2 regions of the Arthrobacter sp. AIWTK1 genome follow, and region 1 is predicted to be linked to the other one. Evidence: riboswitches for the same ligand, from Rfam matches in the RefSeq annotation. Region 1 holds a riboswitch; the other holds the start of a gene.
What was found. Region 1 has a riboswitch for thiamine pyrophosphate ahead of AC1MDG_RS19995 (ECF transporter S component). Riboswitches for the same ligand answer to the same signal wherever they lie in the genome.
Positions count from the first base shown of each region.

Region 2: linked by a shared signal. The riboswitch ahead of thiO (glycine oxidase ThiO) and the one ahead of AC1MDG_RS19995 (ECF transporter S component) in region 1 are both predicted to bind thiamine pyrophosphate.

Region 1 is NZ_CM155287.1:4,353,632-4,358,307, forward strand. Features, by position in the region: gene AC1MDG_RS19990 (ABC transporter ATP-binding protein) at 1-1,593, opposite strand, end outside; gene AC1MDG_RS19995 (ECF transporter S component) at 1,610-2,242, opposite strand; TPP riboswitch at 2,317-2,459, opposite strand; gene AC1MDG_RS20000 (DUF4235 domain-containing protein) at 2,610-2,873, shown strand; gene mnhG (monovalent cation/H(+) antiporter subunit G) at 2,891-3,307, opposite strand; gene AC1MDG_RS20010 (MrpF/PhaF family protein) at 3,297-3,575, opposite strand; gene AC1MDG_RS20015 (Na+/H+ antiporter subunit E) at 3,572-4,117, opposite strand; gene AC1MDG_RS20020 (Na+/H+ antiporter subunit D) at 4,114-4,676, opposite strand, start outside.
Region 2 is NZ_CM155287.1:3,056,936-3,061,611, reverse strand. Features, by position in the region: gene AC1MDG_RS14055 (ferritin-like domain-containing protein) at 1-574, shown strand, start outside; gene thiE (thiamine phosphate synthase) at 575-1,276, opposite strand; TPP riboswitch at 1,303-1,422, shown strand; gene thiO (glycine oxidase ThiO) at 1,415-2,770, shown strand; gene thiS (sulfur carrier protein ThiS) at 2,767-3,003, shown strand; gene AC1MDG_RS14035 (thiazole synthase) at 3,009-3,827, shown strand; gene AC1MDG_RS14030 (4a-hydroxytetrahydrobiopterin dehydratase) at 3,850-4,179, shown strand; gene AC1MDG_RS14025 (hypothetical protein) at 4,198-4,500, opposite strand; gene AC1MDG_RS14020 (DUF3107 domain-containing protein) at 4,551-4,676, opposite strand, start outside.

The DNA.
Region 1 (4,676 bases):
GGGTTCCGGTGCATCAAGTTTCAGCTCGGTGCCGCCGAGGACGTCGCTGAACTCCTGGTCGTGGGTCACCGACACCACAGCGGTGCCGGCGTCGAGGAGTTCGGACAGGAAGGACGCCAGTTCCGCCCAGGTGTTGGCGTCCTGGCCGAACGTGGGCTCGTCGAGGATCAGCACCCGGGGATGGGCGGCCAGCACGGTGGCGACGGACAGCCTGCGCTTCTCCCCGCCCGAGAGCGTGTAGGGGTTCGCGTCCACCAGCTTGGTCAGCCGCAGCCGCTCCAGGAGTTCGTCCACGCGTTCCTCGCCGTGGCCCAGGTGCCGCGGGCCGAACATCAGCTCATCCAGCACCCGGCCGGTGACGAACTGGTGCTCCGGTTCCTGGAAAACGGTGCCGATCCGGGAGATCAGCTGCTCCGCTTTCCACTTGTACGGGTCGATCCCGGCGCCTTCGCTGAGGTCAACGGTGGCGGAAACCCTGCCCTCCACGGGCTGGAGCAGCCCGGCGAGGGTGAGGGCAAACGTGGACTTTCCGGAACCGTTGGGCCCGGTGACGGTCAGGGCCTGGCCGGCCCGGACCTGCGCCGTGATGCCGGTCTGCACCGGTACCGGAGGGACAGCCTTGAAGCGCCGCCGGCGGGGACGTTCGCGGGAGACGGCAAGGTTCTCGGCCGCCAACAGGAGGTTCCTGCCCCCGGGCGCCCCCGCCCCGTGCGCCCCCGGGTCACCGGCACCCGCAGAACCCTGCGCTCCGGTGCCGCCGGACCGCGCCCGGGTGGCGGGCACATACCCGGGAACCCAGACACCGGCGGCAACAAGCATGTCCCGGGCCTGTGCCAGGACCTGGTCCGGGGGCCCGTCCAGCAGCACCGCGGAGTCCGTGGCCGATCCGGGCTGCAGCACCACGATCCGGTCCACGAGGTCTTTCCAGACGCCCACGCGGTGTTCCACCACCACCAGTGTTGCCCCGGTTTTGTCCAGGCACCTGCCCACGGCGTCCCTGACCTCCAGGACGCCCGCAGGGTCCAGGTTGGCGGTGGGCTCGTCGAGGAGCAGCAGCCCCGGGCGCATGGCCAGGATGCCGGCGAGCGCCAGGCGCTGCTTCTGGCCGCCGGAGAGGGCCGACGTCGGGTGGTCCAGCGGCAGGTAAGCCAGGCCGACGTCGTCGAGCGCCTCGCCGACGCGCGCCCAGATGTCCGCGCGCGGCACAGCGAGGTTCTCGGCGCCGAAGGCGACGTCGTCCCCCACGCGGGAAAGGACCACCTGCGTCTCGGGGTCCTGCTGCATCAGGCCGGTCCGCCCCCGCTGGGCGCGGGGCGGAGCGCCGTCGATCAGCAGGGCGCCCGTCTCATCGGAGTCATCCGCATCCGGCGCGCCATCGTGATGGGCTCCGGCGTCGCTGTCGCCGAGCACCCCGGCGAGGGCGTGCAGCAGCGTGGATTTTCCCGCGCCGGAGGGACCCAGCAGCAGCACGCGTTCGCCCGGCTGAATGTCCAGGTCCAGGGCGCGGACGGCAGGCAGGGACCGGCCGGCATGCCGCCAGCCCCAGCCCCTTGCCGTGACCGCGGCCGGGCGGACGGTGTCGGAAGGCGTCATGAGCAATGTGCGTTCATCAGGAGAAGACGGGCTCCGCAGCTGCCTTGCGGGAGGCGAAGGAGCTCAGCACACCGGTCCTGGCGAGGCCGCGGGTGGCGAGCCAGGACAGGCCGCCGGCGATGACGGCGCCCGAGATGGCTGTGAAGATGATGTAGGCCAGCTTGTCGCCGGCAGCGTAGGCGATGTTCCAGCCCCAGGGCGCGAACGAGTCGTTCAGGCCGCAGAAGAGGCCTGCGGCGGCACCGGCCAGCAGCGAAACGGGCAGGTTGAACTTCTTGTAGACGAACACCGCGAAGATGATCTCCGCCCCCAGCCCCTGCACGAAGCCGGAGAACAGCACTGACGCTCCGTACTGCGAGCCCATGATCAGTTCACCGGTGGCGGCGACAGTTTCGCAGAACAGGGCGGCTCCGGGCTTGCGGATGATCAGCATGCCCAGGACGGCGGGAATCATCCAGCCGCCGGCGATGAGGCCGGTCAGCGGCGGGTAGACGGCGTTCATGGGCGGCGACACTGCGGCGGCTCCCTGGGACCAGGCCCAGAAGATGACGCCGCCGGCCACTGCGATCAACGCGGCAACCACTATGTCCACCACACGCCAGCTGTACTTGCTGTTGCCAAGCGACTGCTTGGCGGTAATTCCAGTCATTTTTCTTCCTCCTGAGGTACAGGAGGGGAGAGTGTTCCCCGGGCGCTCCACGGCTTCCGCCGCCTGCTGCCGGACACTCTGAGAACTCGACTCCCTTGCGCCGGTACTAACCGGATCAGGTTCGAGGGTCTGCGGCTGTCCGCACTCTCAGCGCCCGCCTCCGGTTCCCTGGACTCTTCCAGTGATGGCCGACGGCGACGCTCCCCTGTCGTATCAATTCGCCCTTATGGGCGTGGATCAGTTTACACCCGCGGGGCTGCGAAATCCCGGGGCGGGTGTCACAATGCGCGGTGATCCGGGCGGGTTGATGCGGTTAGGCTAGGGGAAGCCCTGTTTCCGTCGTTTCCCACCTGTTAGGGGTACTGGAGTGAGTTTTTTCATCAAGCTGCTTGGAACCGGAGTGAGCCTGCTGGCCGGATTCGCCGGCACGAAGGCCGTTGACGTCGTCTGGGAAAAGATCACCGGCCGTAAGCCGCCCAAGGGCGACAAGGACGACGTCCCCACCACCCTGCGCAGCGCCCTGACCTTTGCACTGATTTCGGCCGCTGTCAGCGCCATCATCCAGGTCCTGGCCAACCGGGGCACGCAGCGTGCCATCACCCGCTTCGCCAAGAGCCAGGACATCGTTTAGTCCCTCAAGGGCCGCCGCTAGGCCGGGCCGTCGTCCTCGTCGGCGGCCCGCTTGGCGGCCGCTTTCTTGTCTGCCGCCTTCAGCACCACAGCTTCCAGCTCGTCGGTGGTAAGCAGTTCCTTGTGCAGGTGCTTGGTGCGGTAGCCGGCCCTGCCCACCATGTGCGCGGACACCGGGACGGTGAGCACCTGGAAGATCCACGCCACGAACAGCACGGGCCACACCCACCAGGTCCGCAGCTGCAGGCCCACCGAGGCAAGCAGCAGGAAGAGCCCCAGCACCTGCGGCTTGGTGGCGGCGTGCATCCTGCTCATCAGGTCGGGGAAGCGCAACAGGCCGATAGCCGCACCGAGGGACATCAGGGCGCCTACCACCATGAAGACGGCGGACACCGCGTCAACGATGGTGTCCACGGCGGAGGGTTCAGGATTCATTGGGCTGCTCCCGCCTGTCGGCCACGAAGCGCGCCACGGTCACGGACCCGATGAAACCGATGATGGACAGCGCCACGAGCAGCATGAGGTTGTTCAGGTGCCTGTTGACGGCCATGTCTATGCAGAGCGTGGCCCCGATAATGGCCAGCAATACGTCCGAGGCCAGCACCCGGTCCAGCAGGGACGGCCCGATGGCGATCCGGACGATGGCTCCGGCTGCCGCCAGGGACAGGATCACGGCCGTTATGGTCAGGACGATTTCCATCATGCGCCCACTTCCTCTTTCAGTGCGGCCAGTTCCTCGCGGGTGCCCATGATCCTGATCAACGCTGCCTCGGCATCCCGGACCTCCTTGCGCAGGTTCGCAATGTCCTCCCCGCTCCGCACGTTGAGCCCGTGGACGTAGAGCGTCGACGTGGAGCGGTCCACCTCCACCACCAGCGAGCCCGGGATCAGCGAGAGGACATGGCCCGTGGCTGTCACCATCAGGTCCGAGTGGCTCCGCAACTGGACGGCGACGACGGCGTTGCTCACCTTCGGCCCCCGGGCCAGGGCCAGGAAGAGTACCTGGAAGCTGGCGGCCACCACCTTGCCGAGGAAAACGATCGCGAACGGGACGGCCCGCACAATGCTGAACCTGCCGCCCAGTTCCACCGGGGGCAGGTAGAACAGCCGCGCCACCACTACGGCGATGAGCGCACCGAACAGCAGGTTTCCGGGGCTGAAGTCCTGCCAGAGGGCACCCCAGACAAACACCAGCCACACGAGGAGCGGCAGTTCCTGCCGGATGGAAATCCGTCGGCGGTTCATTTCTGTCCCTCCTGCTGCGCGGGCTCAGGCTGCGCGATCGGGGGCACGGGGGCGTTTTCACCCAGGACCGCCTGGATGTAGGAGGACCTGTCCAGCATTTCCACCGCGGACTGGTCTGCCACCCGGAACAGCGGGCCGGCGAACACGGTGAGTGCGACGCCGAAAGCCACCAGCCCCAGAGTCGACCCCACCATGGTGCGCGGCAGGAGCGTGACGTTGCGTTTGCCGGCACGGTCGCCGGTGTCGGAGTCCTCCGGGGGCGCCAGCAGCACGGGGTCGGGGTTTTCGGCGTCCTCGGGCTTGCGCCAGAACGCGCGGTTCCACACCCGGGCAATGGCCAGGAGCGTGAGCAGGCTGGTCAGGACGCCGCCGATCACCAGGGCGTAGGCAAGCGGGGTGCCCAGCTGAACACCGGCCTGCAGCAATCCGAGCTTGCCCAGGAAACCCGAGAACGGCGGGATTCCGGCCAGGTTCATGGCGGGAACGAAGAACAGCAGGGCAAGCATCGGGGACAGCTTGGCCAGGCCGGCAACCCGGTCGATCGACGAGCTCCCGCCGC
Region 2 (4,676 bases), 1.3 Mb from region 1:
CGCTGACGCGCGGTATTCGCCCACCCTCCACGACCGTGCCGTGCTCGGCACGATTGCCGTGGTGGAGTTCCGGCACTACGAACTGGTGAGCGCCCGCCTCGAGGCCATGGGGATCGATGCCGAGGACGCCATGCTGCCTTTCCAGGCAGCCGTGGACCATTTCCATTCGCGGACGCGCCCGGCCGACTGGTACGAGTCGCTGATGAAGGCCTACGTGATCGACACAGTCTCTGCCGACTTCTACCGGGCCATCTCCCGCTACGTTGACGCCGGCACGCGCGAACTCATCGAACAGATCCAGGCCTCCGATGAGACAACGGAGGTTCTCCGTGAACGGCTCAGGGGCGCCCTCGCCGATGATCCCAGGCTCGCTTCCAGGCTGGCTCTGTGGGGCCGGCGGCTGCTGGGCGAAGCACTGACCCAGGCGCAGCGCGTCAGCTACGAGCATGCGTTCCTGGGAAGCCTGATCGGCGGCGAGGACAGCGCCGCAGCCAAGGAACAGGTCAGCGGGCTGATCGCCGGCCTCGCGGAGAAGCACGCCAAGCGGATGACGCAGCTCGGCCTGACGGGATAGTCAGGAGGCGCCGGCGTCGAGCGCTGCCAGCAGCGATTGCGCGGCCGCGGCGGGGTCGTTGGCCTCGGTGATGGCCCGGACCACCACGATGCGCCGCGCCCCTGCATCAACCACCTGCTCCACATTGCCCAGGTCGATGCCGCCGATGGCGAACCACGGCAGCGGCCCGTCCCCGGTCTCGCCGGCAGCTGTTGCGGCAGTTGTTGTGCCGGCGGCCTGCGCCGCGTACCGGACCAGGTCGAGGCCGACGGCGGCGCGGCCCGGCTTCGTGGGAGTGGCCCACACCGGCCCGACGCAGAAGTAATCCAGTCCGCCGGGACCGCGGGATGCGCCGATGGCGGCGTCGATCTGGCCGGGGCTGTGCGTTGACATGCCGACCACTGCTTCATTGCCAAGGAACTTCCGGGCCGAGGCCAGGGGGAGGTCCTTCTGTCCGATGTGGAGCACCGGCGCGCCGGAGAGCGAGGCGATGTCCGCGCGGTCGTTGACTGACCAAAGACGGCCGTGGCGGCGGGCTGCGGCCTCCAGCACCTCGAGCAACTCGAGCTCTTCGGCCGCTTCCAGGTTCTTGTCCCGGAGCTGGATGATGTCAACGCCGCCGGCGTAGGCGGCATCGACGAAGTTGGCGAAATCGCCCCGGTCCGTGCGGGCGTCAGTGCAGAGGTACAGGCGGGCGTCGGTCAGGAGAGCTTGCTCGGTCATGGCTCAAGCCTAGTTCCCCTAAACTGGGTGGGTACCGCGGGAGCCCGCCGCAGCTGTCACAAAGCTGCCGGGCTGAGAGGGCGTCAGAGCCGACCGCTTGACCTGATCCGGTTAGTACCGGCGTAGGGAAGGATGACAATGACCCCGCAATCCCCAACAGGGCACCCTGCCACGCGCAGCCGCGACGAGCGCAGCCCGGACATCCGCGCCGACGTCGCCGTGATCGGCGGGGGAATCATCGGCCACGGCATCGCCTGGGAGGCCCGGCAGTCCGGCAGGTCCGTGGTGATCATCGACGACGCACCGGGGATGGGGGCGAGCTGGGCCGCCGCGGGTATGCTGGCGCCGGTCAGCGAACTTCACTACCAGGAGGAAGACCTCCTGGAACTCATGCTCCACTCCTCGGGGCTATGGCCGGCCTTCGCGGCGGGCCTGGAATCCGCGGGTGCTTCCCGGGAACCCGGCGCCGGCGGCTCAGGCACCGGTTACCTCACGACGTCGACCCTCGCCGTGGGCGCCGACGCCGCCGACCGCCGGGCGCTCGCCGACCTGCGCGGAGTCCAGAAGTCCAGCGGCCTCACGGTGGAGCCGCTGACAGTCAGGGAAGCCCGGGCACGGGAGCCGCTGCTGAGCCCTGGAATATCCTGCGCCTTCGAGATTCCGGCCGACCATCAGGTGGATCCGCGCAAGCTCCTTGCCGTGATCTCGGATTCCCTGCCGGGGTCCGTCGTACGTGAGCGGGCCGCCGGCCTGCTCCGGGAGGACGGGCGCGTCATCGGCGTCAGCCTGGCTGGAGGAGGCGCCGTGCACGCAAGCGAAACCGTCATCGCCAACGGGCTGGAATCCGCATCGCTGGGCGGACTGCCATCCGGGCTTCAGCTGCCGCTCCGCCCCGTGTACGGCGATATCCTGCGCCTGCGCGTCCCCGCCTACCTGCAGCCCCTGGTGACGTCAACAGTCAGGGGGATGGTCCATGGAGTTCCCGTTTACATCGTGCCCCGGCAGGACGGCACCGTGGTGATCGGGGCCACGCAACGCGAAGATGCGCTCTCCGGAGCGGGCACTGAAGCTGCCGCTACCGGGCCTGCAGGAACCGCTACACCGGCAGGTTCAGCCGTTTCCGCCGGGGGCGTGTACCAGCTGCTGCGCGACGCGCAGGTACTGGTTCCCGCCGTCGCCGAACTGGAACTGCTGGAAGCCACGGCGAGGGCCCGTCCGGGAACGCCGGACAATGCGCCGCTGCTGGGCCGCGCAGCGGACGCCGCAACCGGCCGGGATGTTGGGGGGCTCATCATTGCCACCGGATTCTTCCGGCACGGCGTGCTGCTGACTCCTGCGGCCGCGTCCATCTGCAGGCAGCTGATGGACGGCGCCGCCGATCCTCGCTGGGCGCCGTTCCGGCCCGACCGGTTTTCCCGCCCTGCGTCAACACCGGCAACGCGGGCAACGCCCGCGCACACCGTCACAATTGACCCGAACAAGGAAACAGCATGAACATCACACTGAACGGCACCGCACATGCGGTGGACGACGGCGCGTCCGTCACCACGCTCGTCAGCCAGGTCACCGGCCGGAATCTCGCTCCCAACGGGCAGGCTGCCGACGGCCAAAAACTGGGCGTTGCGGTAGCGCGGAATTCCGAGGTGGTGCCGCGCAGCCAGTGGTTCGTCACGGCACTCGCCGAGGGCGACGACGTCGAACTCGTTACCGCAGTACAGGGAGGTTGAGCATCATGGCAGGAACAACGGTTGCCGGTGCGGCAGGGACAGCGCAGCAGGCGGCGGATCCCTTCATTGTGGACGGTGTCGCGCTGGGATCGCGGCTGATCATGGGCACCGGCGGAGCGCCCAGCCTCGACGGACTGGGGGCGGCCCTGATCGCTTCGGGCACGGAGCTGACCACGGTGGCCATGCGCCGCTACTCGCCGGCCGAAACAGGCTCGCTGTTCCAGCTCCTGGTGGACCACAACATCCGGGTCCTGCCCAATACGGCCGGCTGCTTTACCGCACGGGACGCCGTGATGACGGCGGAACTCGCGCGGGAGGCCCTGGAAACGGACTGGGTGAAGCTGGAAGTGATTGCGGACGAGCACACCCTACTCCCGGACGCCGTGGAATTGGTGGACGCCACCGAGCAACTGGTGAACCGCGGGTTCAAGGTGTTCGCCTACACGAATGACGACCCCGTGCTGGCGCTGCGGCTGGAGAACCTCGGCGCCACCGCTGTGATGCCGCTCGGATCACCGATCGGCACCGGGCTCGGGATCCTGAACCCGCACAACATCGAACTCATCGTCTCCAGGGCATCCGTTCCCGTGGTGCTGGACGCCGGTATAGGCACGGCATCCGACGCCGCGCTCGCCATGGAACTGGGCTGTGACGCGGTGCTGCTGGCTACGGCAGTGACCCGGGCGCAGAATCCGGCGATGATGGGGGAGGCCTTCAAACACGCCGTCATCGCAGGTAGGCTGGCGAGGGCGGCAGGACGGATTCCACGCCGCGAGCACGCTCTGGCGTCCTCGGCCATGGAAGGCCGGGCGGAGTTCCTGTAGGCGGACCATCCAAGGAGCAGCGGTGACCGGCAAGGAAGACATTCTTACCCAACCCCAGATCGACGCCGCCCTGGCGGAACTTCCGGACTGGCGGTACCGGCTCGGTGGGCTGGTTTCCGTCTTTAAGACGCCGACGGCGGCCGCTGCGCTTGAGCTGATTGCCGCCGTCGGGCGCCTGGCAGAGGAACAAAACCACCATCCGGACCTGGACTGGCGCTATAACAGGGTGTTCATCCGCTTCACTTCACACGACGCCGGCACCCAGGTGACGCAACGTGACGTCGCCGCCGCCGCGGCCGTCAGCCGGGCAGCCGCTGCTGCGTCGGCGGCAGCGGAGCCCGGCAACGCCTAAGCGCCCGAGCCGCAGCAATCAGAGCCGCAGCGCGGCTGTGAGTTCCTTCGTGTCATGCAGGGCACGCTTCCGGCCCAGGTACACCGCGGCGGCGAGTGCCGCCCCGGTGCCCAGGACCATGGGCAGCACCCACGGAATCCACGTCAGGCCGGGCTGGTAACCAAGTCCTGCTGCCATGAAGATGATCCAGCTCAGCATCCCCACGGCAGTGGCCACGCCCGCAGGCACGGCGATGCCGTACTTCGCATGCCGCCGGTCGTTGGCCCAGACAACAAAGCCTGCGGCCACGGTGACGAGGGCCACGATTACCAGGGAAAGCATTCGGCGAACTCCTTGCTGCAGAGCGGGACGGGTCCAGGTGAAGCGGCGGCCTAGAGCTGGCCGAAACCGACGCGGCGGGCTTCCTCGGCGCCGATCTCGACGTAGCCCAGGACGTTGGCGGGAATGATGACCACACGGCCCTTTTCGTCAGTCAGGCGCAGTTCGGCGCCCTTGGC